4 regions of the Paraburkholderia bryophila genome follow, and region 1 is predicted to be linked to each of the others. Evidence: riboswitches for the same ligand, from Rfam matches in the RefSeq annotation. Region 1 holds a riboswitch; each other region holds the start of a gene.

Region 1 (8,004 bases):
CAGCGCGGGCTTCGGTGCGCCGTCATCGAGCATGTCGAGCAGATGGAACAGGGCGGTCGGCGCATTACCGATCACGACGACGCTGCCCGCCAGATGCGGGCGCCACAATTCGAGCGCGGCGGCCGAGCGCGTGTTGCCGAGTTCGCGCGCGAGCGACGGCACGTCCGGATGCGTGAGCGTGCAGATCACCTCGTTGTTCGCCGGCAAGCGCGCGCGCGTGATGCCTTGCGCGACCATGCCCGCATCGCACAGAATCGGCGCGCCTTGCGCGAGCGCCGCGCGGCCTGCCGAGCCGGCGCCTTCGGAAAACCGCAGCGCGTCGATTACGTCGACCATGCCGCACGCGTGGATCACTCGGACCGCGAGCTTGTCGAGGTCGGCGGGAATGCGCGACAAATCGGCCTCCGCGCGGATCGTCGCGAAGGATTGGCGATAGATCTCCTGACCGTCGCGGATGTAATCAAGCATCGAGGTTACTCATGGGTTTCGCTCGTGGATGTCGTCAATATGGGCGGGTATGGAGGCGTCTCTTGATGCGTCGATATCGGTCGGGCATGCGAGCGTGTCGGCGGCCTGGTCGATCGTTAGCCGGTGCGCGACGCAGGCGCCGAAGCCGGGCTGGCCGTCGCGTCGATACAGGTCGTAGGCGCCGGGCGCGACCGCCAGCAGCGTGTACGGCGCGCAATGCGCGGCGGCGCACGAACGCGGACAGCCGCTCAGATGCACGTCGATGCCGGCGAGCAGGCGCGGCGCGAGTTGCAGCGCGTCGGCTTTGGTGTCGGCGAGACTTTTGGCGCAGCCGGTCGAACCGGCGCAGGCGATCAGACGCGTGATGGCTTGCGCGGGGTCGGTGGCGAGGCCGAGTTCGGTTAGGCCCGTCAGCACGGCAGGCACGTCGTGTGTTGCGATGTCGGGCAGCAGGACGCTTTGCCAGGGCGTCATGCGCAATGTGCCGTCGCCGTGCTGTTGGGCGAGCGTGGCGAGGCCGTGCAGGGTGGCGGCGTCGAGGCGTCCGAGCGGCGGCTGGCCGCCTGCGTGCCATGTGTCCGGCTGGCTTTGTTTTTGTGCGCCGAGCCGTAGCGTCGCGTCGGCGGCTGTGCCGCGTTGCCAGTCGACTAGCGACGCATCGCGCGACAGCGGGAAATCGACGTAGCGTTGCGCGTGGTGCAGGAGCGCGTCGGCGGAATGGGTGGCGAGCAGGTGACGCATACGCGTGGCATCGGCTGCGGCGAGGTCGAGAAACGTGTGCAGCAACGCGCGGATCAGCGCGCAGACTTGTGACGGGCGGACGGCCGCTAAAGCGCCGGTGTAGTCGGCGTGCTGCGATCCGGCTTCAGGCGGGCAACCCGCTAGGCCAACGACAAACCGCACGCCATCGGAACCTTGCGTCGCCGCCAGCCACACGTCGTGTGGATGATCGATACGCGCAAGCCGTTCGCCACCATCCAGCAACAGTGCGAATTTCGGCGACAGCGCCGCGAAACGCGGTTCGCTTTGCAGTAGCGCGAGTAATTCGGCGCAAAGGGGACCTGTATCGAACAACGCAAACGGATCGCGTCCCGCGGCGGGGCTGATCATCACGTTGCGGACGTCATCGGCGGCGAGGGTGGTCGCTGCGTACGCGGCGGCTGGATCCAGGTGGCCAGTTTCCGCGGCTGCCACGTTCCGCGTCGGCCCAGGCGCCGCCTCGATCAACGCGTCGCTCGGCTCAAGCCCAGCCTCAATCAACGCGCCGGTCGGCCCAAGTCCCGCCTTAATCAACGCCTCGATGAAAGCCGCCTCCTGCCCGCTGCGCACACCACGCACCTGCAGATTCGCCCGATTGGTCACCTCAATCGCGCCTGCGGCGTGCAGCAAGCTCGCATCGGCAATTGCGCGCGCCTGGGCTGCGCTCAACGCGCCGCCGGGCAGCTTGATCCGGCACAGCCCTCCGTCGCGCGCAACAACGATCCGCAGCAGCCCCGGACAGGCCGACGGCCGCAGCGCGAGCGCCGCATGATGCATAACGGGAGAGGACGAAGCTTGCTTCAAAACGGACACCGGGTAGCGTCGCGCGGTGGCCCGAGCAAGCCTGGAAGCGGGCGTTGCTGCGGCATCGGTACACCCCGCCCGATGTTGGCTGGCACGAACAGTCTCGCCGGCAGGTCTCCTGGCTGGCAGGTCAAAGTCCGTCGCGGCCTTCCCGGTCGAACCAGTGGCGCGCAGCGCGGGCGGACTCGCTGCATACAGTTGCGGGGGCAGCCACAGTGACACTGTGTTCCCTCTTAGGCCCCGAAGGGCGCCGGCGGCTGTATTATGCCTTTTTTCGAACAGCATAACGAGGCTGGACGCCTTGATCGGCGTGGCTCAGCGCATTATTTGAAGATACAGAATAAGGATGGTCGGATGCCGGTATGGCTGACCGTGGTAGGCATTGGCGACGACGGCTTCGCCGGTTTGGGGCGGTCCGCGCGACGTGCGTTGCTGGAGGCGTCGGTGGTGTATGGCGGCGAGCGGCATCTGGCGATGCTGCCCGCGCGTCTCGCGGCGCGGCGGGCCGCGTGGCCGCGTCCGTTCGATCTCGCGCCGTTGCTCGCCGAGCGTGGCGGCGCGGTGTGCGTGCTGGCGAGCGGTGACCCAATGCTGTTCGGCGTCGGCGCGACGCTCGCGCGTCAACTGCCGGCGGACGAGTTGCGGGTGCTGCCGGCGCCGTCGTCGTTGTCGCTGGCGGCCGCGCGTCTCGGCTGGCCGTTGCAGGACGTCGCGACGGTGTCGCTGGTGGGCCGTCCGCTGCCGACATTGAACGCGCACTTGCATCACGGCGCGCGCGTCTTCGTGCTGAGCGCGGACGGCCGCACGCCCGCGGCGCTGGCGGCGTTGCTGAACGCGCGCGGCTTCGGCGCGACTCGCATGATCGTGCTGGAGCATCTGGGCGGGGAGTTGGAGCGCCGGATCGATGGTCGCGCGGATCAATGGTCCGCGGGCGAGGTGGCCGCGTTGAATCTGATCGCGCTCGAATGCCGGGCGACCCAGGGTGCGCCGCGTCTGCCGCTCACTGTCGGCTTGCCCGACGATGCGTTTCGCCACGACGGCCAGTTGACCAAGCGCGATGTGCGCGCCATCACGCTCGCGCGTCTCGCGCCGACGCCCGGCGAGTTGCTGTGGGATGTGGGCGCGGGCAGCGGCTCGATCGGCATTGAATGGATGCGCGCGCATCCAACGTGCCGCGCGATCGCGATTGAAGGCCACGCGGAACGGCAGCGCTTTATCGAACACAATCGCGATGCGTTGGGCGTGCCGGGCCTGCAGCTCGTGGCCGGTCGCGCGCCGGATGCGTTACGGGGCTTGCCGGCGCCGGATGCGGTGTTCATCGGCGGCGGCGTAACTGTGCCGGGCGTGCTGGAAGCGTGCTGGGCGAGTTTGCGCGAAGGCGGTCGGCTGGTTGCCAATGTGGTGACGTTGCAGGGCGAGGCGGCGCTGGTCGCGTGGCGCGAGCGGTTTGGCGGCACGCTGACGCGTATTGCGTTGGCGGATGCGCAACCGCTCGGCGGTTTCGATACGTGGCGGCAGGCGTTGCCGATCACGCTGCTGGAGGTGGTGAAGCCGGCGCGTGAGGTGGACGTGGCAAGCGGCGGAAGCCAGGCAAGCGGTGCAAATAGCGCAAGCGATGCCAGCACCACAACCGCAGTCAGCGCGTCAAACAGCGGAGCCGCACAATGACGCGAATCCTGTTGCTAGGCGGCACCGGCGACGCATTGCGCATCGCGCGTCAACTCGATTCCACGCACGTGTACAGTCTCGCGGGTCTCGGCAAGGTGCCCGACGATCTGGCGTGCGCGGTGCGTGTCGGCGGTTTCGGCGGTAGCGAGGGCATGGCGCAGTACATCGCGGACGAACGCATCAGCATGGTGATCGACGCGACCCATCCGTACGCCGCGCAAATCAGCGCGAACGCCGCGCACGCCAGCCGTGCAGCGCATGTGCCGTGTTGGGCGCTACGCCGCCCGGCCTGGCAGCCGCAAGCCGGTGACGATTGGCGAATGGTCGGCAATTGGAACGAGCTCACGGCGGCGCTCGCACCGTTCAGAAAGCCGCTATTCACGCTCGGCCGCGAACCGCTCGCGCACCTCGACGAAATTCCTGTGCATCAGTTCTGGACCGTACGTTGTCTCGATCCGCACCAGGACGCCACGCGCGCGAGGATCATCGCGACGCGCGGCCCATTCACGCTCGAAGGCGAGCGCGCGTTGTTCGCGCTGCAAGCCTTCGATGTCGTGGTCAGCAAAAACAGCGGCGGCGGCGCGACGGAAGCGAAACTTGAGGTAGCGCGCGAACGTCGCTTGCCGGTCGTGATGTTGCGCCGGCCCGACTTGCCGGCGGTGGATCGTGAGTTCGACAGCGTTGACGATCTGCTCGACGCGTTGAGAGTGCTCGCGTGAGCCGTGCCCTTAACGGCGGCTTGAGCCGTAGCGCGAGCCGCAGCCGCAGCTCAAACAGCGGCCTGAGCCACAACATGAACTTGCACCGCGCACACGGAACCGGCCACCCAAGCGGCACACGCCACCCCAACCAATCACGGAGCAGTAAATGACGGTGTTTTTCATCGGCGCGGGTCCAGGCGACCCGGAACTGATCACAGTAAAAGGCCAGCGCCTCGTACGCAGTTGCCCAGTGATCCTGTACGCCGGATCGCTCGTGCCCGACGCAGTGCTCGAAGGTCACACGGCCGAACTCGTGGTCAACACCGCCGACCTCGATCTCGACCAGATCATCGCGCTGCTCAAGACCGCGCACGACAACAACCAGCACGTCGCGCGCGTGCACTCCGGCGACCCGTCGTTATACGGCGCGATCGGCGAGCAGATCCGTCGCCTGCGCGAGCTGAACATTCCGTACGAAATCGTGCCGGGGGTGACGGCAACCGCTGCCTGCGCCGCGACGCTCGGTTGCGAACTCACGCTGCCCGATGTTTCGCAGACGCTGATTCTCACGCGCTACGCGAGCAAAACCCGTATGCCCGAAGGCGAACAACTCGCCGACCTCGCACGGCACCGCGCGACGATGGCGATCCACCTGGGCGTGCGGCACCTCGCGCGGATCGTCGATGAACTGCGGCCGCATTACGGCGGCGCGTGTCCGATCGCGGTGATCTATCGCGCGAGCTGGCCCGACGAGGAGAAGATCGCCGGCACGCTCGACGATATCGTCGGCAAGGTGCAGTCGACATCGATCGAGCGGACCGCGTTGATCCTGGTCGGCCAGGTGCTGGCCGCCGAAGGTTTCGCGGACTCGACGTTATACGCGAAGGATTGAACCGGCCGCGTCGTCATCCGACGGCACGAGTCAAACGCGAAGGCGGCCCATAAAAGAGCTAAATAAGCCGCCGTCCGCCTCTACGACCCCGACTTCAACTGCGCCCACAACCTGCCTTCCAGCCGCTTGATCGGTGCAGGCAACGGCTTCAGCAGAAACAGCGTTTTCAACACCGGCTCAGGCGGATACACGGTCGGATCGTTGAGAATATCCGCGTTCACGAATTTACGCGCGGCCGCATCCGCGTTCGGATAGAACACCGTATTCGTAATCGCCGCGTGAACCTCGGGGCGCTCGATATAGTTGATCCACTCCAGCGCCGCCTGCGGATGCGGCGCATCTTTCGGGATCGCCATCATGTCGAACCAGACCGGCGCGCCGCCTTGCGGAATGAAGTACTTGACCTGGTAGCTCTTGTTGGCCTCGCGCGCGCGATGGCTCGCCATCGACACATCCCCCGACCAGCTCAGCGCGAAACAGATATCGTCGCCCGCGAGGTCGTTGATGTAGCTCGTCACATTGAACTGCGTGATATACGGGCGAATCTTCTTTAGCGCTTCATACGCGGCCTGATAGTCGGCCGGATTTTCGCTGTTGGGGTCGCGGCCGAGATAGTGCAGCGTGACCGCGAACACGTCGGTCGGTGCATCGAGCATGGACACGCCGCAGCTCTTCAGCTTGCTCAGATATTCCGGTTTGAACAGCACGTCCCAGCTATCGAGCGGCACGTTGTCGCCGAGAATCTTCTTTACCCGCGTGACGTTGTAGCCGAGCCCGGTCGTGCCCCACGCCCACGGCACCGCGTACCGATTGCCGGGATCCGCGTCGGCGACGAGTTTCATCAGCGTTGGATCGAGGTTCGCCAGATTCGGCAGCTTCGACTTGTCGAGCTTCTGATAGATACCGGCTTCGATCTGCTTGGCCAGAAAGTTCGAGGTTGGCACTACGACGTCGTAGCCGGTCGAACCGGTCAGCAGTTTCGCCTGCAAGGTCTCGTCGCCGTCGTACTCGTCGTAGCGCACCTGAATGCCGAACTCCTTCTGGAAGTTCGGTACGGTGTCTTTCGCGATGTAGTCGCCCCAGTTGTACAGATTGAGCTGCTTGTCGTCGGCGTGCGCCGCAGTGCCGAAAGCGCACATCAGTAAGGCGGTCAGGATCGGTTTCGTGGCGGTGTGGGGCATGGTCGTCGGATCGTCCGCTAGGGGTTCGTGAGGGTTTTTCGTCAATGCGTGTGAGGGGGCTACCCGCGCTGCTGGCGTTGCAGCTTCTGGTTGCGCATCAGGCACAGCATGTCGGACGCGAGGTGCGCGGCGGCGAGCGCGGTGACGTCGCTGTGATCGTAGGGCGGCGACACTTCCACCACGTCGGCGCCCACCAGATCCACGGCGCCGAGCTCCCGCACGATCTCCAGCGCCTGCGCGGAACTCAGGCCGCCCGCCACCGGCGTACCCGTGCCGGGCGCGAACGCGGGATCGAGGCAGTCGATGTCGAAGGTCAGATAAGTCGGCGCGGCGCCGACGATCTTCAGCACTTCGTCGATCGTGGCCTGAATGCCGTTGCGGTGAACCCACGGCGCGTCGAGAATGCGCACGCCCATGAAGTCCTCATTCCACGTGCGAATACCGATCTGCACCGAGCGCGCCGGATCGATCAAGCCCTCGCGGATCGCCTTGTAGAACATCGTGCCGTGGTTCAGCGAGGCGGGGTTGTCGTCGGGCCAGGTGTCGCAGTGCGCGTCGAAGTGGATCAGGCTCAGCGGCTTGCCGTATTTCTCGGCGTGCGCGATCAGCAGCGGATACGTGATGTAGTGGTCGCCGCCGAGCGTCAGCATGCGCGTGCCGGTCGCGAGAATGCCGCGTGCGTGCGCGACGATCGCGTCGCGAATCCCGAGCGGGTTGTGCGCGTCGAACCAGCAGTCGCCGTAGTCGACCACGTTCAACTGGTCGAACGGATCGACGCCCCACGGAAACGCGCCGAGTTCGGCCAGTTGGACCGAAGCGGCGCGCATGGCGGCCGGCCCGAAACGGGTGCCGGGGCGGAACGTGGTCGCGAGGTCGAGCGGCACGCCTGAGACGGCGACGTCGACGCCCGTGAGGTCGCGCGTATAGGGACGGCGCATGAACGACAGCACGCCGGCGTAGGTGGGGGCGGCAGACAGTTCGCTGCCGGGCGCGTGCGGATTGGGGTAGAGATCCAGAGTCATGCTTGTCGGTCCAGTGGGTTCAGCCGATTTAAGTGGGGCGCCCGTCGCACAAATATTTCTCATGTCTGCTGAAACGAGAAAACGTGTGGAGGGCAACTGGAGCTATGATTGCGGGGAAAAATTCCCGCGAAAAGCGAAGAATCTTGCTGGAAGTATCGATATTTTTAATATCTGACTAGGACCGCCGCCCATGCGTAGACTGCCCCCGTTGCAAGCCTTGCTCGCCTTCGACGCCGCCGCGCGCGTCGGCAGCTTCACGCGCGCGGCGCAAGAACTCGCGCTGACCCAGTCGGCGATCAGCCATCAGATCCAGCAACTGGAGGAGTGGACCGGGCAGCCGCTGTTTCGGCGGATCGGCCGTGGCGTCGCGTTGACCGCCGCCGGGGTGCTGTACGCGCAAACCGTCACGACGGCGCTCGCCACGCTCGCCGACGGGCGCGACCGGATCGAACCGTACGGCAATCCGGATTCGGTGATCCTCGTCTGCGCGCCGCAGTTCGCCTCCGGCT
Region 2 (8,004 bases), 1.5 Mb from region 1:
ACGACGCGCTGCCCGGCGCCGACCCTTCGAGCGCGCTGAGTCCCGCCATGGTGCGGCGCGCGATCTTCGCGTCCGTGCTCGGCAACGGCCTCGAATGGTTCGACTTTCTGATCTACGGCTACTTCGCGAAGATCATTGCGCAAGTGTTCTTTCCAGGCGGCAGCGGCTTCGTGTCGATCATGCTGACGCTCGCCACGTTCGCCGTCGGCTTTATCGTGCGGCCGATCGGCGGCATTCTGCTCGGCATCTACGCGGATCGGGCGGGGCGTCGCAAGGCGCTCTCGCTGCTGATCATTTCGATGGCGGCCAGCACGCTGCTGATGGGACTCACGCCGAGCTACGCGCGGATCGGCATCGCCGCGCCGCTGCTGGTGGTGCTTGCGCGTCTGCTGCAAGGGCTCTCGGTGGGCGGGCAGTTCGCGACTGCATCCGCGATGCTGGTGGAGTACGCGCCGCCGCACAAGAAGATGTTCTATGGCAGCTTCAACATGTCGGCGCAGGCGTTTGCGTTGCTGCTGTCGTCCGGCGTCGGCTATCTGCTGACCACGCAATTGACGCATGAACAACTGGTGGCGTGGGGCTGGCGTCTGCCGTTTCTGTTCGGCGCGCTGGCCGGTCCGTTCGGCTTTTATATCCGGCATCGCGTGGCCGAGTCGCCCGAGTTCGAGCGCTTGCTTCAGCATCGAGAGAAGCCGCCGCGCGTGACCGTCCGGCAGTTCTTCCGCGATAACGGCGATGCGGCGATCTGCGCGATGGGCGTGATCATCGTCGGGGCGGCGACGAATTACGTGTGGCACTCGTATCTGTCGGTGTATGTCGAGCGGCAATTGCATTTGCCGCTGTCCACCGCGTTGCTTGGTGCGTTCGTGTCGGGCGCGTTGAATCTGTTTCTGTTTCCGCTGTCGGGCAAGCTCGCCGATCGTTACGGCGCATACCGCTTGTTCTATCCGATCGTAATTGCGTGGATGGTGTGCGTGTATCCGCTCTATCACTTCGTCGTGACTAACCCGACGCCGGGGCATCTGTTCATCGCGCAGATGGTCGCCACGGTGTTTCTCGCGGCGATGTCCGGTGCGCATCCGGGCATGCTCGCGACGCTTTTCCCCGTGCGTAGCCGTTCGGCGGGCGTGGCGCTCTCGTACAACATCGCGGTGACGTTGTTCGGCGGCATGGCGCCGCTCACGATTACCGGTTTGACGCGCGTCACGGGCAGCAGTCTCACGCCGGCGTTCTACCTGATTTTTGCCGGTTTCGTGTCGCTGGCGATGGTGTATTTCACGCGCGCCGGACGAGCGCACGGCGGCGTGGCGGCGCGGGCCGCTACTCACTAGATTAACCACGAGCTTATTGCATGACCCAGTTTTTAAACACGGACGACGAACGCGCGCCGAATGAACGCCCGGTCGCGGTGGTGGCGAGCCGCCATCTGAATGTCACGACGCTGGCCGGCAGCGGCACGGTGCCGGTCTTCACGAACGGCGACTGGCTTGCGCCGACGCGCGATGTGCGGCGCGCGGTGATTCTGATTCATGGACGTTTGCGCAACGGCGATACGTACTTCGATCTGGCGCAGCGCGCCTGCGAACTGGCCGGCGGCAGCGCGGACGACACGCTGCTGATCGTGCCGCAGTTTCTCGCCAGCGCCGACGTGGAGGCGCACGCCGTGCCGCCTTCCACGTTGCATTGGGACTGGATCGGCTGGATGGGCGGCGACAACGCCGTCGGGCCCGCGCCGCTCAGTTCGTTCGATGTGCTCGACGCCATTCTGCACACGCTCGCCGCGCGCGAGCAGTTTGCGTCGTTGACCGAGGTGGTGATCGCGGGGCATTCGGGCGGTGGCCAGGTGGTGCAACGTTACGCGGTGGTCGCGCGTGGCGATGCGCCGCTCACGGCGCGTGGTATTGCGCTGCGCTATGTGGTGGCGAATCCATCGTCGTATGTGTATTTCGATGCGATGCGGCCGGCGGCGTCGGGTGAATTCGCGATGTTCGATGCGGCCGCGTGTCCGTCGTTTAATCGCTGGAAGTATGGGCTTGAGGATTTGCCCGCGTATGCAAATGGAGAGGGCGATGAAGGCGACGCAGCGGCGTTGCTCGAAGCGCGCTATGCGCAGCGTGATGTCACGGTGCTGCTGGGCGGCGCGGATTGCGATCCGCAGCATCCGGCACTCGACCGGTCCTGTGCGGCGTTGACGCAAGGAGAGCATCGGTTGGGGCGCGGACTCGCTTACGCGCGCTATATGGCGTTGCGGCATCCGCAAGGGCTGGCGGCGCATCGCACGTTGGTGATCGACGGTGTCGGGCATGACGCCAAGGGGATTTTTGCGTCGCCGCAAGGGCGCGCGGCGTTGTTCGGTGATGCAGCGTGATGGGGGCGATGGGATTTTGATCGAGCCTTGATAGGCATGCGCCGTGCTACTCCTGATCGCGTTGGTGCTCCCACTTCTCGAAGGACCACGCGACATGAACAGAACCCGACATTTCCCCGCCGCGCTCGCCGCTGCATCGTTATCTGCATGGCTGGGCGTCGTTTTGCCGTGCAGTAATGCCTATGCCGACGATGCCCCCAGCCCCTGCGCGGCGCTCAAACGCATCGTGGCGGCCGCGCCGGGCGGCTTGTCCTCGCTGACACCCGACGACGGCAAAGGCGTTGCCCAACCCTACGGCGACGACGCCCAATGTTCAGCCGGTCACGGCAGCTACCAATGTATGTGGACGCCGCACCACGACGCGGGCTCGAACGCGGATGCGTTGCAAGCCGTCGCGGCCGATGTCGCTTCCTGTTTGCCCGAGGCGACGCACAATCAGAATTCGCCTGCACGTCAGCACTTTTATGTCGGTGCGCCGGGCAAACGGACCGAGATCACGCTCGCGCCGACGGGCTCGAACAAGTTGCGGCTGGTTGTGTCGGGCAAATGATCGGCTTGGGTAGACGGCGTGTTTCCTTTTGAGCGGAAGCGCGGTGGCTAGCGCGACGCCGGCCACCAGGTCCAGCCACGTCGCGAGCAGCGCAATTCGATCACCGAAAGCGGCGCGATCTCGATGCGTGGAAACACCGCGGGCGAAGCGCCGAGCACGGATACGATCGCTGCCCGCAGCACCGGTGCGTGCGTGACGGCGACCACGTTGTGTATCTCGTTGGCCTGGGATGTGTGGCTTGTCCGTTCGATTAGCGTTTCCAGCCATTCCCCTGTCCGCATTACGAGTTGGCTGAACGACTCGCCCCCGTGTGGCGCGGCGTCCGGGTCGCGGGTCCAGGCGGCGAGTTCTTGCGGCGCTTCGGTCATGAGGTCGGCGAGGCGTCGGCCGTGCCAACTGCCATAGTTCAGGTCCGCCAAGTGCGCGTCGACTGTCGCCGTCAGGCCCAAGGCCGAGGCTGTTTCGCGCGCGCAGCCGGCAGGGCTGATGATGCCGGTTGCATCGTCGAGGATCGGCAGAGACGAACGCGCGGCCTGGATTTCGGCGAGACCGCGTGGGTCGAGTGGAGCAAGTGGGTCGGCGGCGGGAAAACGGCCTGCACGCATAGCGGCAGTCGAGGCGTGGCTAATCAGTAATAGCCGAATTTCCATACCGTTGGTTCCTTACGTTTCCCTGCACCCGGCGCTGGCACCGACGCCATGCACTCGCGCGTTAGTTTTGCATTGCCGAAGGCCGGAGTTTAACGCGTAGAATAGCGGCACTGCGAAGCTCAGAAGCCGGTGAAAGCCCGGCGCGGTCGCGCCACTGTAATTGGCATCTCCTGCCAAAAGCCAGACCTGAGCTTTGCGCACTTCCTCTGTAATCGACTATCGGGGCGCGTTACCCCAGGAGATGTCCGTCATGACTGAAGCTGTTCTCAATTCCGGCAATCCGGCTGTTGCTCAGCCCACGCCGATTCCATTGCGCGAGTTGCTGCCGTGGATCGTATTCGGCGGCTTGCTGTTGCTGCTCGCTATTTACTTCGTTGGTGCGGAAGAGGGTGCTACCTCGCTGGTGCCCGGCATGTACGTGCATGAGTTCGTGCACGACGGCCGCCATCTGCTCGGCTTTCCTTGCCACTAACGGAGCATTGAACATGGTCGGTAAATTGTTGGTGCGCGGGATGCTGGCAGGCATCGCCGCAGGGTTACTCACGTTCAGCTTCGCCAAAGTGGTGGGCGAGCCGCAGGTCGATCAGGCGATTTCCTTCGAAGAAAAAGCCGATGCCGCGAAGGGCGAAGCCCCTGAGCCGGAAATCGTCAGCCGTGAGACGCAGGCGGGCCTGGGTTTGCTGACCGGCGTGGTGACGTATGGCGCGGCGATTGGCGGGTTGTTTTCGCTAGTGTTCGCGTTTGCCTATGGACGTGTCGGCGTGGTGAGTGCGCGGGCGTTGTCCGCATGGCTTGCGCTCGGCGCGTTCATTACGATTGTGATCGTGCCCAATATCAAGTATCCAGCGAATCCGCCGTCGGTCGGCGACCCTGAAACGATCGGCGCGCGTACCGGGTTGTTCTTTTTGATGATCGCGATTTCGCTGGCGGCGATGGTGTTTTCGTTGAAGGTGCGGCGCCGGTTGGCCGTGCAACTCGGTACGTGGAATGGCTCGATTGTGGCGGGTGTGGTGTTCGTCGTGATTATTGGCGCTGTGCAGCTTTCCATGCCGGTGATCAATGAAGTGCCGGCGGCGTTTCCGGCGGTGCTGTTGTGGAAGTTCCGCGTTGCCGCGATCGGGATGCAGGTCATTATGTGGACCACCATTGGGCTGCTGTTCGGCGCGTTGGTCGAGCGGAGCGCGTTTGTGCGCCCGATTGGGCGGGCGGCGGTTTAGTTTTTGCTGATGCTGGTGTGCCGTGCGCAGCGCTTGAGAAGGTAGTCCGATCAAGGAGTTGCTGCGGTTGTAGGAAGGTTATCCACAGGCTTGCAAACAAAATCTGGGGATAAGTTTTAAAGGCGAGGCGCTGGGCACGGTCGAATGACGGTGTGCGGCGGCCTCGCTTTTTTGCGTTTGGGGTTTTCGGATGACTTGTCCTTTCTTGATTTCCTACGCTTCGTGTAGGCGCTGATAGAAGCGCGCTGTAGTTGGTGAAAATAGAAATACAAGGTTGAGAATTTTCAGATCCTCTCGTCGCTGAGTTCCTTATAGCGTGCTTGTGCTGCATACAAGTACAACCAATAAGGATGACGATGAAAGACACGAACGGATCTCGTCATCGATGTGTTCAATGTAGATAGATTGGATGGTGAACCGCTTGTCGACTATCCCGAGCCCGGCGCTAGATTGATGATTGTCGAGCAATGTAAGGGAGGCAGTGGCGTGGACTTGCGCCATCCATATCGCATTCTGGAGTAGGTGAACTATGCAACGACCTTTCGCGAATCACGAACTGAAATTACTTGAATTTCTTCTCACTGTGAACGAATCGCTCTATGAAAAATATTTACCCCGTTGGAGAGCTCAAATAGAAACGTGTACGGTTCGTGAGGTCAATGTGCCCTACTGCCTGGCGATCAGTCACGAGGATCGTTTGCCTGGTGGCGGTTACACAACATTGGCTCGTGATCTGATCGCAATCGATGAGGGAGTGTCCGTGCTCATCTATGCGTACGTCATCGAAACGCGCTCTGGTTATGTCTTGCACTCCCTCGACATCGATCGTCTTGATGGAGAGGCGCTTGTTAAGTACCCGGAACCGGGTGACGGTCTCATGATCATGGAAGCGGGAAAACGCATCGGAGGAGCAGACTTACGACACGTCTTCAAGGAATCTGATCTTCCTCCTCACCGTAAGCTCCCCTAGACGTCTTCGCCAATCCGGGCGTCGTTCTGTGAATCCATTCGTCAGGACGCGGTGACGCGAATCCGACGCGCCATCGCTGGATGGCGCACCGACCAGGCTCGAGCCTGGATTCGACCTTCAATCATATTCTCTGCAAGTTGCCCGTGATTTGATCGAGGTGGCGTCGTGCCTTTGCGCGACACCATTTTGATCGTGGAATTTGCTGACGGTTTGGTTCTCACATTCCTACATATCACGTAGGCGTCCGGCAGGAAAACACGCTCAATTGCAACCATGCTTTGTATTTAGGAATTGTCGGATAGGCGTTTATTCCAATCTCCTTAAAAGTTGTGACGGCCGTCATCGACCGAAAAAAACTAAAGGAGAAACATGAAAGCGTGGAAATTCAATAGGAGCTTGAAAAGCGGACTTGTCCGTCTATCCACCGCATCCTGCTTGCTGATGTTTGGCGCTTCCGCCAATGCGGCGACTTACGAGCAGTGCATGCAGATCTATCAGAAGTCTCTCGGGATTCCCGGAAGTCCGATTTGTGCGATCCAGGTCGCGGGAACATCGCCTATGTCGAGAGGCGATGACGATCCGTATAACTCGATAAATTACTACAACTGTCCGAATGCATCAGGTTGGATAAATGACTATTGCGGTGGCGTGCCGGTACCACCGCAGTCCGACGAGTCATGTCCGGTGGCGGATCCGGTGCTGCCGGCAAAAGGCATTGTCATGCTGTCCGAAGCTGATTTTGCGAGCGGTGATGCATCGCCACTTGTTTTCAGGCGCACGTATCTTTCGAAGCCTTATGACACTACGCAGATGCTGATGGGGCGTAACTGGGTCAACAATTGGCAACGAAGGATCGACCTGATCGGGGCGAAAGCGAGCGTACCTCACATTGTCGTCTATCGAGGAAACCAGCAACCGCTGACGTTCAATTGGAGCGGCGACGCGTGGATCGTTGCGGGAAATAGCGGGATCTCGCTGACCCAAGCCGCCGACGGAAATTACTATTTGAAGAACCAGTTGCTCGGTACGACGGAGATGTACTCGGGCACCACGGGTCAGTTCCAATTCGAAACGACTCGTACGGGAATGCGTCGCGAGGTCGTGTATGACGATAAGCAGCGGGTGGCGATGATCGGCGAGAGTCCGATCGATCGTACGTCACAGCGGGGATTGTCGATCAGTTTGACATACGACAATAACGATCGGGTATCGAGCCTGATTAATCCGTTGGGCAATACCACGCGATACGCGTACGACGTGAATGGCAATCTTGTTTCGGTGACCGGACCAGACGGCTATGTTCGGCAGTACCTGTACGAGGATGCTCGTTTCGCCAATGCGTTGACGGGAGTAAAGGACGAGTCCGGTTCGCGGATAGTGACGTGGACTTACGATGCCAGCGGACGCGCTGTGTCGGTCACACACCCCGACACCCGGCGAAATACGTCGTTGAGTTACGGTCGCGCCAGGACAATGGTCAGCGATGTGTCGGGCACAAGTACTTACGCGTTTGATGATCTGGCCACGTTGCGTCCCCGTTCGATTGATACGCCAGAAGGCACTGTCTCGCGCACGTGGGATGCGGCAGGAAACCTGAAGCAGAGACAGACTCCCGATGGATCCACCCAGTACACATGGGATAGCGCCAATCGACCGACAAAAGCCATTGCGACGGTTTCAGGGAAGAAAACGGTAACGACGGTCGAGTACAACGACGACGACTCGTTGCATCCGCATCTGGTCGCGACACCTAACAAGATCCGTGCGTTTGTTTATGACTCGGGCGGGAACGTTACAGGCTACGCGGAGCGTGAGACGACGGACCTGACCGGCGAACTCGGGATGCAGGCGGTAGGCACGGGCAGCCAGTTGACGGTTGGTGCGCGTTACGACCAGGCAGGACGCCTTCTGTCGGCTGCGGTTGTTCGCGACGGTAAAAAGACTGAAGACTGGACTTACGCCTATGACGTGAGAGGCAATATCGCATTGACGCGGGATGCCGTCTCAGGTTGGGAGATGCGAACGCTCGGCCGCGACGCCGCGAATCGCGCGACGCAGATAGCAGGTATTGGCGGTCAGGCAAGCATCGCTTATGACGTGCGTGGGCGGGTATCGTCATTTCAGTACAACGAGAAGGCTAGCGTCGCCAACGGTGGGTTGGCGCGGTATCTCGCCGTTGATTACGGCTACGCAGCGGATGGCACCGTATCGACGCGTAAAGCGATGGTCGCCACGAATGGCGGTGCTCC
Region 3 (8,004 bases), 340 kb from region 1:
GCGCGCGACCAGCGCGTCGCGTTCGCGCAGCACGCGCGCACGAATCGGATTCAGGTCCTCCGGCTCATCCAGTTCGGCCACGGCTTGCACGGCGGCGTCGAACAGATGCATCACATTGGCGAACGCATCGCGGAAAAAACCGGACACGCGCAGCGTGACGTCGATACGCGGCCGGTCGAACGCGTCGATCGGCATGATCTCGAAGTCGGTCACGCGATGACTGCCCGGCGCCCACTTCGGCCGCACGCCGAGCAAGGCAAGCGCCTGGGCGATATCGTCGCCGCCGGTGCGCATCGTCGCGGTGCCCCACACCGAGAGACCGATGGCGCGCGGATAGTCGCCTTTCTCCTGCAAATGCCGCTCGATCAGTTGCTGGGCAGACTTCAATCCGAGCGACCAGGCGGCTTGCGTCGGAACCGCGCGCGTGTCGACGGAATAGAAATTGCGGCCGGTGGGCAGTACGTCAGGGCGTCCGCGCGATGGCGAACCGCTCGGCCCCGGCGGCACAAACCGCCCTTCGAGGCCGCGCTTCAATTGCATCATTTCCTGCGGACCGCACGCGTCGAGGCGAGGCAATACATCGTTGCGCAGACGCTCGATCACACGCTCCGCTTGCGGCAAACCGCCAGCGGCCGGCGTTAAATCCACCTCGGCGCGAGCGTCGCCATCGCCGCGATCAACACAATCCCCACACACGCCCCGCAACATCTCCGCCGCGAGCAATTCCAGCCGTTCGCGCGTATCGCCGCAATGCCGCCACGGCGCGTCGCTCACGCGCTGCAACACATCAGGACGCGGCCCGTCCCACACCGCCGACCAATCCACCGACAGCGGATCGAACAGATGATCCATCCGCAGATCGCGGGCCAGCGCATCGATCAACCCAGCCTTGCCGCCTTGCCCGTCACCGACGGGAAAGCGCCCCAACGCCAGCAACGTATCGCGCCGTTGCACACCGTCAGGCGATTGGCCGAACGTGTGCAAACCATCGCGAATCTGCGCTTCTTTCAACTCGCACAGCCAGGCGTCGACGCGCGTCAGCAGCGTATCTTCCGCGTCCTGCCCGTTCGGCGCCGCGAGACTCAGTTCTTCATGCAGCTTATGTTCGACGATGGTCGCCAGAATCGTGCTCCGCAACAGCTTCGAGCGGCGCGGGTCGACCATCAGCGCTTCATAGTATTCGTCGACCTGGCGTTCGAGGTCCTGCAAAGGCCCGTATGTTTCGGCGCGCGTGAGCGGCGGCATCAGATGATCGATGATCACGGCCTGCGCGCGACGCTTCGCCTGGCTGCCCTCGCCCGGATCGTTGACGATGAACGGATACAGATGCGGCATCGGCCCAAGAATCAGATCGGGCCAGCACGCCTCGCTCAGCGCGACGCTCTTGCCGGGCAGCCATTCAAGATTACCGTGCTTGCCGACATGCACGACCGCGTCGATCCCGAACTGATGACGCAGCCAGAAATAGAACGCGAGGTACGCATGCGGCGGCACGAGTTCGGCGTCGTGATAGCTCGCGTAGTCGCCCTGCTCGCGCGAACGCGACGGCTGAATGCCCACGAACACCTGTCCGCAGCGCCATCCCGCGATCATGAAACGGCCGCGCCGCAACGTCGGGTCCTGCTCGGGCGTACCCCAGCGCGCGTTCAATGCCTCGCGCGCATCGGCGGGCAACGCGTTGAAGTAAATCAGATAGTCGTCGAGCGCGAGGCTTTGCAACGCCGGCCGCAAATCCCGCACCACGGGGTCGTTGGTCACGCCTTCGGTGAGCTGCCGCAACAGCGCGCCGCCGTCCGCGGGTAAATCGGCGAGGCGATAACCCTCGTCGCGCAGCATCGCCAGAATGCCGACCACCGAAGCCGGTGTATCGAGCCCGACGCCATTGCCGATCCGCCCTTCGCTCATCGGATAGTTGGCGAGAATCAGCGCGAGTCTCTTGTCCGCGTTATCGAGCGTGCCGAGACGGCACCAACGGCGGCTCAGTTCGGCAAGAAAGTCCACGCGTTCGAGATCCGGCTGATAGCGGACCACATCGACTTCGGTGTGCGGACAACGATAGGCCAGACCCTTGAAACTGATCGCGCGCGTGATGATCCGCCCGTCCACTTCCGGCAGCGCGATGTGCATCGCGATATCACGCGAATTGAGGCCCTGGTTGTCCTTCAGCCAGTCCTCGCGATTGCCGCCGCTCAGGATCACCTGCAGCACCGGCGCGTCGCCGGCGAGCGCGAGCGGCTCGGGATCGTCGATCGCGGACGCGGCGAATGCGGTCGTGTTCAGCACCAGCGCGACCTTATGTTGCGCGCACAACGACTGCACGACGTCGCGGCTCATCGCATCTTTCAGCGACGTAATCGCGACCGGCAGCGGATTGAGCCCTTGCGCCTCAAGCGCGTCGATCAGCGCATCGAACACTGCCGTATTGGCCGCCTGCAGATGCGCCTTGTAGAACAGGATCGCGGCCACCGGCGCGCCGACGCGCCAGCGCGCCTGCCAATCGGCGACGCTCGGCGTATCGCGCTCGGGGTGATAGAGCGTGGCGGCGGGCAACGCGCGCGGCGGCGCCGGTTCACGTCCCCAGCCGAACGTGCGGTGCGCGATGCAGCGCAAAAACGCTTCCGCATTCTGCGCGCCGCCTTCGCGCAGGTAGCGCCACAACTGATGGCACAGATCGGCGTCTGCGGTGCTGCGCGCCAGTAGATTCGGATCTTCCTGCAGGTCGCCGGAAAACATCGCAAGCGTCTGCTGCTTACGCTCGGCGAGCGCGACCACCTGCTCGATGCCGTAAGGCCAATACGCCTCGCCACCGAGATGATCGACCACCACCACGCGCGCATGCTGCAACACGTCTTCGACATAGAAGTCGACCGAAGCCGGCTGCCGCAGATACGTGACGTTCGCGAGCCGCAGACTCGGAAAGCCTTCACCCAGACGTGGAAAAACGCTCGCCAGCAGCGACAGCGTGGTGTCGGCGGAGCTGAGCACGACGATCTCGGCAGGCTGCTGATCGATACGGATCACGCCTTGCGTATCGTCGACAAAACCGCCCGGCGTCGTGCGCAGCAGATGCATGAGCGCTTACGCCTGTTGCGCTTCGTGGCGGGTCGAGACGCCCAGCGCGACGTTGAACGCGCGTTGCAGCGCGGCCTGGTCGAGGTCTTCGCCGATCAGCACGAAGCGGCTGCGGCCGCCTTCGCCGGCCTGCCAGCGTCGATCGAAATAGCTGTCGAAGCGGCGGCCCACGCCTTGAATCACCAGCCGCATCGGCGCGCCCGGCAGCGCGGCGAAACCCTTCACGCGGTAAATCGTGTTGGTTTCGACGAGCGACTGCAACGCGGCGATCACCGCTTCGCGCGACGGCGCATCCGCCTGCACCACCACCGAATCGAATTCGTCGTGATGGTGATCGGCATCTTCAGCGGAGCCGTGATGGTCGTGGCGCAAATGGATCGTTTCTTCCGACGCCGCTTCGAGCCCGAGCAACGTATGCAGATCGAGCTGGCCCATGTGTGCGCGCACGATCTTCACTTGCGGCGGAATCTCCTCGCGGATCACGGCCTCGACCGCGCCTTGCTGCGCGTCGTCGAGCAGATCGGTCTTGTTCAGGATCACCAGATCGGCCGCGGACAACTGGTCTTCGAACAGTTCGTGCAGCGGCGATTCGTGATCGAGATTCGGATCGGCCTGGCGCTGCGCGTCCACGGCGACCGGATTGTCGGCGAACTGGCCGCTCGCGGCAGCCGGGCCGTCCACCACCGTGACCACCGCGTCGACGGTGAAGCTGTTCTTGATCTGCGGCCAGTTGAACGCCTGCACGAGCGGCTTGGGCAACGCGAGGCCGGAGGTTTCGATCAGCACGTGATCGATCTGGCCGCGGCGTTCCACGAGCTTTTCCATCACCGGGAAGAATTCTTCCTGCACCGTGCAGCACAGGCAGCCGTTCGCCAGTTCATACAGTTGGCCTTCGGTCTCGACGCCGTTTTCGTCGCAACCGATACCGCAACCCTTGAGGATTTCGCCGTCGATACCAAGTTCACCGAACTCGTTGACGATCACCGCGATGCGCTTGCCGCCCGCATGCTGAAGAATGTGCCGCAGCAGCGTGGTCTTGCCGCTGCCGAGAAAGCCCGTGACGATGGTGACGGGAATCTTGCGCATTTGAGTTTGCATCGTGAGGTCCATCCGTAGGAGTTGCACGGGTACGCCGGCGCGTTTCGTTTTGTGCGGAGGTCATGAGCGCACGCCGCATCCCCGCGGCGTTCGTTCTGCATGTTCTGGCCGGTATCCGGGCTGGCGAAAGCGCCGCTTCCCCTTCCCGGGCGAGGAGTTTCTCGCCCAGTGGTGACATGCCGACGCGGCCTTGCGCGTGGACATTGAAGCCGGCTCCGCGACGCCGGAGACTGAACCGGACGCCACATTTCGCTTACCGTTGCGGGGGCAGCACAGGTTGACCCGGTCCTTTGCAGGCGGGCACCCTGTTTCCCGTTTAACTGCGTGCGCGAGAGCGCGCACACGAGCACCAAAAGTGCGTGCGAGTGTAGGCCCGCGGCCCGCCGCCGTCAAGGAAACACCGGCCGCGAAGGCTTATCGGGCGGGGTGTCGTGTGCTATCGTATGCGCGCGTTTGGTGCCTGCCCATGCGTTCGCATGTGCAGTTAAACGGGAGTTAGTTGTATTGCATGACCTCGATGCCGGACCTCAGACGCTTCTGCCTATTTCGTCCTTCCAATCCGCTGACGACGTGATGCACGCCGAGATGAGCCGCGCGTGGCTCAACGGCGAAATGAAGTCGGCGTCGATGTCGGCATTGCCGCGAATCACGGCGAATGCCCAATGAAAACGCTAAGTGTCGGCATCGGCTGCCGCTTGCATAGTTCGGCCGAACAGATCGAAGCGGCCGTGCGTGCCGCGCTCGGCACGTATCGGTTCGATCAGATCCGGGTCGTCGCTTCGATCGACACTAAATCGCAGCAAGCCGGTTTACTTGATTTCTGCACACGCTATGCTTTGCCGCTGGTTTTCTTCAGCCGCGAGCAGATCGCGGCGGTGCCGGTAGAAACATACTCGGCAGCGGCAAAGACCCATCTCGGCGTGGACGGTGTGTGTGAGCCGTGCGCGCTGCTGGCTGGGGCGGCCGAACCGCCGGCGTCGCGAGCCCGCCTTATCGTCCGCAAGACGATCCATGCCGGTGTCACCGTGGCTATCGCCGCATCCACCGACCGCGCCATCCAACAACAGGACCTGCCATGAAAACCGACCCCGAATCCCATCAACGGATGACCGAGCGCCGGCGCGAAGGCCACGAAAAGAAACAGGCCCAGGCCACCGTCGAAAAAGGTCTGCTGATCGTCAATACCGGCACCGGCAAGGGCAAAACCACGGCCGCGTTCGGCATGGCCGTGCGCGTGCTCGGCCACGGCATGCGGCTGGGCGTCGTGCAGTTCATCAAGGGCGCGTTGCATACGTCGGAGCGCGACTTCCTCGGCGCGATCGCCCATTGCGATTTCGTCACGATGGGCGACGGCTACACGTGGAACACGCAGAATCGCGACGCCGACATCGCCACCGCGCGCAAAGGCTGGGACGAAGCGCGCCGGATGATCGAAAGCGGCGATTACCAGATGGTGATCCTCGACGAACTGAACACCGTCCTCAAGTACGAATACCTGCCCCTCGACGAAGTCCTCGCCGTGTTGAACGCGCGCGCCGGGATGCTGCATGTGGTCGTGACCGGCCGTCACGCGCCGGACGCGCTGATCGAAGCCGCCGACCTGGTCACCGAAATGCGCATCGTCAAGCATCCGTACCGCGAGCAAGGTGTGAAAGCGCAACGCGGCGTGGAGTTTTAAGCCATGTCCGCGTGCCCGGCGCTCTTCATCAGCGCGCCCGCCTCAGGACAAGGCAAGACCACGATCACCGCGGGCCTCGCGCGCTATCACCGGCGCCAGGGAAAGCGCGTGCGCGTGTTCAAGACCGGCCCGGACTTTCTCGATCCGATGATTCTGGCGCGCGCGAGCGGCGCGCCGGTGCTGTCGCTCGATCTGTGGATGGTCGGCGAGCCCGCGTGCCGCGCGTTGCTCGCGCAGGCGGCGGCCGAAGCGGACCTGATCCTGATTGAAGGCGTGATGGGCCTGTTCGACGGCACGCCGAGCAGCGCCGATCTCGCCACCGCGTTCGGCGTGCCGGTGCTCGCGGTGATTTCAGCGAAGGCGATGGCGCAGACCTTCGGCGCGGTCGCCTTCGGTCTTGCGCAATTCCGGCCACAGGTGCCGTTTTACGGCGTGCTCGCAAATCGCGTCGGCTCCGCGCGGCATGCGCAGATGCTTGAAGAAGCGCTGCCGGCCGGGCTGCGCTGGTGCGGCCACATTGCCGCCAGCGACGAAATCCAGTTGCCGGATCGCCACCTCGGTCTGCACCAGGCGTCCGAGATCGACGATCTGGACGCGCGCCTCGATCGCGCTGCCGACACGCTCGGCGAAACCGCGCTGGCCGTGCTGCCGCCGCCGGTCGAGTTCGGCCCACCGTCGGCCGCCGAGTTGCCGCGCCTGCTGGAAAGCAAAACGATCGCGATCGCGCGCGACGCCGCGTTCTCGTTCATCTACCCGGCCAACCTCACGCTGCTGGAAGCACTCGGCGCGCGCCTCGCCGACTTCTCGCCGCTCGCCGACGAAGCCCTCCCGCCGAATGCCGATGCCCTCTATCTGCCAGGCGGCTATCCGGAACTGCACGCGGCAACGCTCGCAAGCAACACGCGCAGCGCGGCAAGCATTCGCGCGCATGTGGCGGCCGGCAAGCCGGTCGTCGCCGAATGCGGCGGCATGCTGTACCTGCTCGACCAGCTCACCGACACGCACGGCACCAGCACGCCGATGCTCGGCCTGCTGCCCGGTCACGCGACGATGCAAACGCGCTTCACCGCGCTCGGCATGCAACAGCTCGACGGCCCGCACGGCGCGCTGACGGGCCACACGTTTCACTACTCGAAGCTGAGCACGCCGCTCACGCCGCTGCACCACGCCACGCGGCCGAACAGCGCGACATCGGGCGAAGCCCTATATCGTCACGGCGCCATCGTGGCAACCTATATGCACGCTTACTGGCCCTCCAACCCGGCCTTCACGGCCGCCCTGTTCCATGGCAACGCCTTTTAACGATTCCGAGCGCGACGCCGTCTACCGCGCCATTTATGAACGCCGCGACATGCGCCACTTCGTGCGCGATCCGGTCGATCCGGCTGTGCTGCAGCGTCTGCTCGACGCGGCGCATCACGCGCCGAGCGTCGGCTATATGCAGCCTTGGCGCATCGCGCGCATTACCGATCCGACGTTGCGCACGGCGTTGCACGCCACCGTCGAAAGCGAACGGCTCGCCACCGCCGACGCGCTCGGCAAGCGCCGCGAAGAGTTCATGAAGCTGAAAGTGGAAGGCATGCTGGAATGCGGCGAACTGCTGGTGATGGCGCTGATGGACGGCCGCGAGCGGCATATTTTCGGCCGCCGTACGCTGCCGGAGATGGACCTTGCGTCGGTTGCATGCGCGATCCAGAACATGTGGCTGGCCGCTCGGGCGGAAGGACTGGGGATGGGCTGGGTGTCGCTGTTCGACGTCGACACGGTTCGCACGCTGCTGCATATGCCGACGGGCGCGCGGCCGGTGGCGATTCTGTGTCTCGGCCACGTCGACCGGTTTTATAGTGAGCCGATGCTTGAAACGGAGCGCTGGGCGAGCCGCATGCCGCTCGCGGAATGCGTGTTTGAAAACCGCTGGCCGGAACAGGGAGAGGATCCCGTCAGCGGGGCGCGATGAGGCTGCTGTAGCGTTGCAGCAAACTCCACGCGTTACGGCTGCAGCGGCTTCACCGACACCACATCCGGCACGCCACTGGTCTTATCCTCGCGCAATTTCACGTGCCAGTCCGCCGGCGCCGCGAACGGCAACTGCGCCAGCGCGCTTTTCACGAGCGCCGGGGCGGCGTGCAGCGGATCGGCGTCGCGATCGCTGCTGA
Region 4 (8,004 bases), 770 kb from region 1:
CGACGTGCCGTCCCGTTCAGGCAAGGCCGCGCTTTCGGCAACCCGTGACGCGAAGGGCACGGGCGCCACGCTCACCCTCTTTGCTCAATGCCGCAACATGTACGGAGCGGACAACGAGAAGGGTTCGGACTATGACGAGTGCGCCGAGAAAATCATCAACGCTCAGAATGGATATGCGGCGTTTCTCCGGACGCATGCGTCGGGTCAGTAAGCGCATCGAGCCGGCCGCCAGTCGTCGGTGAACCTACGCGACGCTCGTCGCTCCAAGCTGCAACACCGTCGCGGGCCCAGCTCTGAACGTAGGACTATGCGCATCCGCCGCGATCATATGAGCGGTGACATCGTGCGCCGCCAGCGCTTCTTTCGACGACCACTTTTCGAGCAGGACGAAACGATCCTCGTCGCCCGCGACCGGGTGTAAGTCATATTGCCTACACCCCTCCTCCGCGCGAACGATCGGCGCCAATTGACGGTACGCCGCCAGTTGTTCAGCGCCTCGTCCGGGTTTCGTTTGAATCAGAATCATCAGCATGACTTCACCGGCCATCAACTTCTCCTCGGTATTCGAATAGTTTTTTGAAGAACATTGCTCGCGCAACCCAATTGATCTTAACGGATCAGCAGTTCAGTTCATCAATCGCGAAGTCAAAAAAAACCATCTCTCTATTCACGAGACACTCGCACGTAATAATTGGAAATTACCTTCTCGGCATCGCGGACACCAATGAGCCGCGTTCGCCGATGCGCGCTCGCGTCCCCTCAGTCAATTTCATGGAGACACTCATGCCGGGTTTGGCATTCCGTCCACTCGCGTTCGCCGGCCTGATTGCCGCTACCGCGCTGCTCGGCGCATGCGGTGACGACGTATCGCCGTCGGCCGCCCCGGTGGCGAAATCCGCGTGCGGCAATACCCCCGTCGCCAATACGCACATGAGCTGTCCTCCGGGCACCGTCTCGCCCGCCTCCTGACATCTGAATTCCAATTAGGTCCTTCGCATGGCCACCAAAACCCGTCGAGATTTTTTGAAGCTGTCCGCCGGACTTGCCGGCGCGACAGCCGCCAGCACGCTGTTTCCCGAGTCGATTCGCAAGGCGCTGGCCATCGAGCCGAATTCGGTCACCGGCACGATCCAGGACGTGCAGCACATCGTCGTCTTCATGCAGGAGAACCGCTCGTTCGACCATTATCTAGGTCACCTGAGCGGCGTGCGCGGCTATAACGACCGCTTTCCGGTGACGCTGCCGAACGGTCAGCCGGTGTGGTTCCAGCCGCGCCAGGAAGATCAGACCAAGGTGATCGCGCCGTTCCGTTACGACACCACCAATCCGGGCATCAACGCTCAATGTATCGGCGGTCTGCCGCATACGTGGGCCACGACGCACGGCGCGATCGACAGCGGCCGCGCCGACAAATGGGCGGTGCAGAAGACCAACATGACGATGGGCTATCACGAGCGCGCGGACATTCCGTTCCACTACGCGCTCGCGGATGCGTTCACGGTCTGCGACAACTACTTCTGCTCGATCCCCGGCAACACGCACCCGAACCGCATGTATCTGATGACGGGGATGGTCGATCCGCTGGCCACCGGCGGCGGCCCGCTGCTCGACAACACCGATTACATCGACAACCAGTTCGACGCCATCCAGTTACAGCCCTTCAACTGGACCACCTACCCCGAGCGGCTCGAAACGGCCGGCGTCTCGTGGCAGGTCTATCAGCAAGGCACCGGCTTCGACAATTTCTCCGGCAATTACGGCACCAACATGCTGGCCGCGTTCAAGAACTTCGTGAACGCGCCGGCGGGTTCGTCGTTGGCGAACCGCGGCATGAGCACGCGCTCGCTGACGCAGTTGAAGGCCGACGTGCAGGCGAACGCGTTGCCGCAAGTGTCGTGGCTGCTGCCGCCGGCGGCCTATTCGGAGCATCCGAAATTCACGCCGCTGTACGGCGCGAACTACATCTCGACGATCCTCGACGCGCTGACGTCGAATCCCGACGTGTGGAGCAAGACCGTCCTGTTCATCATGTACGACGAGAACGACGGCCTGTTCGATCACGTCGTGCCGCCGCAAGCGCCGACAGTGCCGGGCTCGGGCATGAGCACGGTGGACATTTCGCTCGAACGTCACAACGTCGTGACCGCGACCCAGGCCAGCACCTACACCGCCGACAACCTGCCGTACGGCCTCGGCCCGCGCGTGCCGATGACGGTCGTGTCGCCGTGGTCGAAGGGTGGCTTCGTCTGCTCGCAGGTGTTCGATCACACGTCGGTGCTGCAATTCATCGAGAAGCGTTTCGGCGTGATGGAAACCAATATCTCGCCGTGGCGCCGTGCGATCTGCGGCGACCTGACCACCGCGCTCGACTTTTCGAAGTCGGACTCGACCGTGCCGTCCCTGCCGAACACGACGACCTATGTCTCGCAAGCCGACATGCAGTGCGCGCGGCCGACGGCGCAAGCCGCCCCCGCGAGCACCGTGCAACAACTGGTGACCGCACAGGAACCGGGCACGCGACCGGCGCGCGCGCTACCGTACGAACTGCACGTGAACGGCCAGTTGCAAGCGCAAGGCTACGCGTTGACGTTCGCCAACACCGGCACGCAGGGCGCGCATTTCTGGGTCTATACGGGCGACCCGACCGCCATGCCGCGCCGCTATACCGTCGAAGCCGGCAAGCAGTTGACCGATACATGGGCGCTGGATGCGAACGGCAACTACAGGGTGAACGTGTACGGCCCGAACGGCTATTTCCGGCGATTCGGCGGGACGGCTGTCGCGGACGCGGCGGCGAAACCGGATGTGGTGACCTGCTACGACGTGGCGAACGGCAACGTCTACGTCACGCTCTCCAACGCGGGGACCACGCCGCTGACGGTCACCGCCACCGACGTCGCGTACGGCACGCCGCCGCAAACGCTGACCGTGCCGGCGGGGAAAACTGCCGAGGCGCACTGGGACCTGTCGTGCAACAGCCAGTGGTATGACTTTCAGTTCACGGTCGCGGGGAACGCGAACTGGGTGCGGCGTATTGCAGGCCACGTCGAAACCGGCAAGCCGAGTATTACGGATCCAGCCGCGGTTGCGCCGGTGACGACAGCGATCTGATTTAACGGCTAAACCGCTAGAACGTATACGCCAGCTTGCCGAATGCCGTCCGACCCAACGTGTTATAGCCATACGCGGTCGAGTACGTGTGATTGAACAGATTCGTCAGCGACGCGGACAACGTCAGATGCGAATTGACCGTGTAAGCGGCACGCAGACCGACCGTCGCGTACGACGGCAGATACGTCGTATTCGCCGGATCGTCGTAAGTCGAGCCGCCGTACTGCAGCGTCACGCCGGTGCTCAGCGCGTGCAGATGAAACTCGTCCCACGTGTGATCGACGCTCAGGCTAACCGTCTGACGTGGGCGACGATTGAGCCACGTGCGGTCGGTGACGTCCTGCGGATTCAGCAGACCGATCGCGAGGCTCACCGGCGTCGAGCGGCCGAGCGTGCCACGGTACGACAGATCGATACCCTGAATATGCGCGCGCCCCACGTTCACCGGAGCAAACGTCACCGGGTCGTACGTGATGAGGTCATGCACCCGCGTGTCGTACAACGCGGCCGTGAACGTGCCGATCGACGTGGTGGCATCGAGCGCCGCTTCGACCGTGTCGCTGCGTTCGGGCGACAGGTTCGGGTTCGAGAAACCCGGGTAATACAGATCGTTGAACGTCGGCAGGCGGAACGCGTTGCCATACGAAACACGCGCGGTATAAACCGGCGTGATCGCATAAGCGAGCGCGACGTTGCCCGTATTGACCGACTGCCCCTGCACGATCTCGTGGCGGCCCGCGAGGAACAGCGTGAACGCCCCGAGCACGGCCGATTGATGCAGCGAAACCGCCGAATCGTTGCGAGCCGGCACGCCCGACGGAATATCGATCGGCAGGAAGGCCTGCTCGCGCGAGAAGTCGTAAGCGAGCTTCGTCTCGCCGGACAACGGCAGACCGAACAGCGTATGCCCGTGCTCCTGATGCGTCAGCGAAGTCGACGTGCTGAAACGCGTCGAGTCGATTTCATCGGTGGCGAGGGTCGGGTCGTTCGCGTAGAGGAACTGGCGGTCGTTCGCGTAGCCGACCGACTGGTCGAACTGCGTGTACGGCGTGATATCGACGTGCAGCGCGATACCCGTCGTCAGTTGATGATCGAGCTGCTGGTTATCGCCCCCGGCGTTGTCGTAGGAGAACGTGGACTTGTGATAAAGCGCGAAGGTCGAGATCGACCAGTTGTCGCGCGCATAACCGAGCCGCGCGTCCACGTCTTGCGCGTGGTACGGATTGCGGCCGTCCTCGTGCCCGTACGCGAACGGTTTGGTAGCGTCGATCCCCGCGGTGTTGTAGTCGTGCAGGCCCAGCGAGTACGTCAATCCGGACAAGGCCGACAGCGGACCCGTGGACGGAAGGCTGCCCGAGGTGCGGATTTGCGTGTCGAACGTCTTGTTCGAACCGCCGCCTACCGAGACCGTGGTCCGGTTAGGCTGATTCGCCGCATGGTTCGTGAAGAGTTGCACGACGCCGCCCACCGCGTCCGCGCCGAACGAAGCGGCCGCCGGCCCCGAGATCACCTCAACGCGGTCGAACGCGGAGGTCGGCAGATCGGCCCACGAGGCCTGACCCGTCGTCGCGGAACCGACCCGGATCCCGTCGATAAACACCGCCACCTGGCTGCCGCTCGACCCGCGAATGCTGACGGCCTCCGTCGCGCCCGGTCCGCCGTTTTGCGACACGGTGACGCCGGGCAACGTAGCCAGCGCTTGCGTGATGCTCGGATCAGCCGGCGACAGACGGTCCAGATCCGCCTTGTTCAGGACTTGCGTCGACGCATAGCGTTGATCGAACGATTGCGGCAGATGCTGCGTATCGCCCGTCACGAGAATGTTCGGCAGCGTGGTTTGAGCCGGCTGTTGGGCGTCGGGCGACAGCGACGCGTCGTCCGCGGCGTGAGCCGTTTGCCATGCGGAAACTGAGGAAACCGTCAGCGCGGACGTAACGAGGAGATGACGGAACTTCATAGTGAGCCAATGCCTGATGCGGAAAGGCGAAGGCACAACGCCCCCGCGAGTGGAGCGTTTTGAAACGTGCTGGTGGACATGACAGGTCCTGAGGTTAGGCTGTCTTTGCAACGAGCGACCGCATGGAGCGGTGCTGGCGCATCGGGACACCCCGCCCGATGCGGCTGCGCAGACCTCGGTCGATGGCAGGTCTCCTGGCTCGCGAGTCGCCGTTCTGCGCCGACCTTCCCGGTCTCCCAGTGGTCATGAGTGGCGCGAACTCGTCGCTTACAGTTGCGGGGGCAGCCGCAGACTCGGCGCATTGCTGCGCGTCACTGCGTTCCCTTTTGATCCCGGTAAGGGGAACCATCAGGGCGCAAGCGTAACGACTGGCAGTGCCGTCCGTCAATTGTTCGTGAGATCGGACGTCACCTCGGACGCAACAAGTTTCTGCCGCAAGGCCTTCGCGGCCTGCACCATATTGGTCAGCGCGGCTTCCGTCTCGGGCCAGCCACGGGTTTTCAGACCGCAGTCCGGGTTGACCCACAGGCGCTCGGCAGGAATCACCTCGCAGGCACGCTCCAGCAGACGTTGCATCGCTTCAACGCTCGGCACGCGCGACGAATGCGTGTCGTACACGCCCGGGCCGATTCCGTTCGGATAGGCGAACTCGCCGAAACCATCGAGCAGTTCCATCGACGAGCGCGACGTCTCGATCGTGATCACGTCCGCATCCAGCGCGGCGATCGACGGCAAAATGTCGTTGAACTCCGAATAGCACATATGGGTATGAATCTGCGTCGCGTCCGACACCCCGCCCGCCGCGATCCGGAATGCGCGGGTCGCCCAGTCGAGATACGCGGGCCAGTCAGCCTGACGCAGCGGCAGCCCTTCACGGAACGCCGGCTCGTCGATCTGGATGATGCGGATGCCGGCTTTTTCAAGGTCCATTACTTCATCGCGAATCACCAGCGCCAGTTGCAGCGCCGTGGTCGAGCGCGGCTGGTCGTCGCGCACGAACGACCATTCGAGCAGCGTGACCGGACCGGTCAGCACGCCTTTCACCAACCTGTCGGTCAACGACTGCGCATGACAGGCGTTGTCCACGATCATCGGTTCGGGACGATAGACGTCGCCGTAAATGATCGGCGGCTTGACGCACTGCGAGCCGTAGTTCTGCACCCAGCCACTTTCGGTGAACGCGTAGCCCCACAGCTTGTCGGCGAAATGCTCGACCATGTCGTTGCGTTCCACTTCGCCATGCACCAGTACGTCGAGCCCGAGTTCTTCCTGTTTGCGCACGACGCTCGCCGTTTCCGCGCGCATCCGCTCGAGATAGTCGAGCGCGCGAAGTTCGCCGCGCCGGTACGCCGCGCGTGCCTGCCGGATGGCCGGCGTCTGCGGAAACGAGCCGATCGTCGTGGTGGGCAGCAACGGCAATTTCAACGCGTGACGCTGCACGCGGCTACGGTCGGCGAACGGACTCTTGCGGTCCGCCATCGCGTCGGTAATGGTAGCGACGCGCCGTTGCACCAGCACGTTGAACACGCCGCCGGAACTTCGTCGCGAATCGAGCGCGGCATCCGCTGCCGCGAGCGCCGGTTCGGCCGCGGCCGGATCGCGCAGCGCCAGGGCCAGCGTGCCGATCTCGTCGAGCTTTTCGGTGGCGAAAGCGAGCCACGAGCGGAGTTCGGCGTCGAGCTTCTTTTCGGAAGCGAGCGTGACCGGCACGTGCGCCAGCGAGCACGACGGCGCGATCCATAGCCGGTCGCCGCGCTCCGCGTCAACGCTTTCCAGCGAAGCCGCGATCTCGCCCAGATCGGCGCGCCAGACGTTGCGCCCGTCGATCACGCCGACCGACAGCACCTTGTCCGCGGGCAGCGCCGAACGCCATGCGTCCAGTTGTTGCGGCGCCCGAACCAGATCGATATGTACGCCGTGAACCGGCAGACCGGCGACCAGCGGCGCATGGTCGGCGGCGGTGTCGAAGTACGTGGCCAGCAGCACCTTGACGCCCCCGTCGCCCAGCACGTTGTAGACGGCGGCAAACGCTTCGAGCCAATCCGGTTCGAGGTCGAGGCACAGCGCGGGTTCATCCAGCTGAACCCATTCGATCCCGCGCGCCTTCAACTGATCGAGAATGCGGATGTAGCGGATCACCAGTCCCGGCAGCAGCGACAACCGGTCGAAGCCGGCCACGCGGCTCTTGGAGAGCCACAGATAGGTGATCGGCCCGATCAGCGCCGGCTTGACCGCGAAATCCAGCGCTAGCGCTTCGTCGACTTCGTCGAAGAACCAGTCGACGCCGCCATTGAACGTCGTATCGGGACCGAGTTCCGGCACGAGGTAGTGATAGTTGGTGTCGAACCACTTGGTCATTTCCATTGCCGGCTGCGCCTTGTTGCCGCGCGCCAGTTCGTGATACTGCGCGAGCGACAGCGTCGCCGGTTCGAAGCCGAAACGCTCCGGCAGCGCGCCGAGCAACGCCGTCAGATTCAGCATCGGGTCGTACCACGCGAAATCGCCGACCGCGACGAAATCCAGTTTCGCGTCCCGCTGCAATGCCCAGTGACGCGCGCGCAGCGCCTTGCCGACGTCGCGCAGATAGGCGTCGTCGGATTCGCCGCGCCAGAACGACTCCTGCGCGAACTTCAGTTCACGTTGCGCGCCGATGCGCGGAAAACCGGAAATGTGGGTGCGGGCCATGCGGAATCCTTGAGTGAATGCCGCGCAGTGTGCGAGTCGCGCTATGATTCATCAAGCGACATGTTTTCATCATCATATGAGCCACATTCATATCAAGACTTTTCCCGCTTCGGTGTATCGCCATGCTTGAACTGCGCCATCTTCGCTCGCTGATCGCGATCTCCGAGTCCGACAAGCTGGTCGCCGCCGCCGAGCGCGTCAATCTGAGCCAGTCCGCGTTGTCGCACCAGATCCGCGACATGGAAGCGCAT

What was found. Region 1 has a riboswitch for cobalamin ahead of cobG (precorrin-3B synthase). Riboswitches for the same ligand answer to the same signal wherever they lie in the genome.
Region 2: it holds a riboswitch for cobalamin, as region 1 does, so the genes downstream of both, GGD40_RS30050 (CbtB domain-containing protein) here and cobG (precorrin-3B synthase) in region 1, are expected to answer to the same signal.
Region 3: it holds a riboswitch for cobalamin, as region 1 does, so the genes downstream of both, cobW (cobalamin biosynthesis protein CobW) here and cobG (precorrin-3B synthase) in region 1, are expected to answer to the same signal.
Region 4: it holds a riboswitch for cobalamin, as region 1 does, so the genes downstream of both, GGD40_RS33225 (TonB-dependent receptor domain-containing protein) here and cobG (precorrin-3B synthase) in region 1, are expected to answer to the same signal.

What each region holds. Positions count from the first base shown of each region.
Region 1 covers NZ_JACCAS010000002.1:3,516,409-3,524,412, reverse strand. Annotated here, with positions in the region: gene GGD40_RS36575 (precorrin-8X methylmutase) at 1-468, opposite strand, end outside; gene cobG (precorrin-3B synthase) at 478-2,004, opposite strand; cobalamin riboswitch at 2,123-2,301, opposite strand; gene cbiE (precorrin-6y C5,15-methyltransferase (decarboxylating) subunit CbiE) at 2,386-3,699, shown strand; gene GGD40_RS36560 (cobalt-precorrin-6A reductase) at 3,696-4,418, shown strand; gene cobM (precorrin-4 C(11)-methyltransferase) at 4,567-5,292, shown strand; gene GGD40_RS36550 (polyamine ABC transporter substrate-binding protein) at 5,373-6,473, opposite strand; gene speB (agmatinase) at 6,533-7,495, opposite strand; gene GGD40_RS36540 (LysR substrate-binding domain-containing protein) at 7,686-8,004, shown strand, end outside.
Region 2 covers NZ_JACCAS010000002.1:2,017,004-2,025,007, forward strand. Annotated here, with positions in the region: gene GGD40_RS30030 (MFS transporter) at 1-1,331, shown strand, start outside; gene GGD40_RS30035 (alpha/beta hydrolase) at 1,352-2,368, shown strand; gene GGD40_RS30040 (hypothetical protein) at 2,463-2,918, shown strand; gene GGD40_RS30045 (histidine phosphatase family protein) at 2,966-3,568, opposite strand; cobalamin riboswitch at 3,631-3,832, shown strand; gene GGD40_RS30050 (CbtB domain-containing protein) at 3,819-4,040, shown strand; gene GGD40_RS30055 (CbtA family protein) at 4,054-4,785, shown strand; gene GGD40_RS30060 (hypothetical protein) at 5,315-5,755, shown strand; gene GGD40_RS30065 (DUF6531 domain-containing protein) at 6,125-8,004, shown strand, end outside.
Region 3 covers NZ_JACCAS010000002.1:3,179,778-3,187,781, reverse strand. Annotated here, with positions in the region: gene cobN (cobaltochelatase subunit CobN) at 1-3,072, opposite strand, end outside; gene cobW (cobalamin biosynthesis protein CobW) at 3,079-4,170, opposite strand; cobalamin riboswitch at 4,260-4,538, opposite strand; gene GGD40_RS35160 (cobalamin biosynthesis protein) at 4,833-5,249, shown strand; gene cobO (cob(I)yrinic acid a,c-diamide adenosyltransferase) at 5,246-5,848, shown strand; gene GGD40_RS35150 (cobyrinate a,c-diamide synthase) at 5,852-7,150, shown strand; gene bluB (5,6-dimethylbenzimidazole synthase) at 7,134-7,805, shown strand; gene GGD40_RS35140 (DUF4136 domain-containing protein) at 7,838-8,004, opposite strand, start outside.
Region 4 covers NZ_JACCAS010000002.1:2,747,460-2,755,463, reverse strand. Annotated here, with positions in the region: gene GGD40_RS33245 (hypothetical protein) at 1-211, shown strand, start outside; gene GGD40_RS33240 (putative quinol monooxygenase) at 245-547, opposite strand; gene GGD40_RS33235 (hypothetical protein) at 784-969, shown strand; gene GGD40_RS33230 (phosphocholine-specific phospholipase C) at 997-3,111, shown strand; gene GGD40_RS33225 (TonB-dependent receptor domain-containing protein) at 3,128-5,068, opposite strand; cobalamin riboswitch at 5,236-5,433, opposite strand; gene metE (5-methyltetrahydropteroyltriglutamate--homocysteine S-methyltransferase) at 5,453-7,753, opposite strand; gene GGD40_RS33215 (LysR family transcriptional regulator) at 7,876-8,004, shown strand, end outside.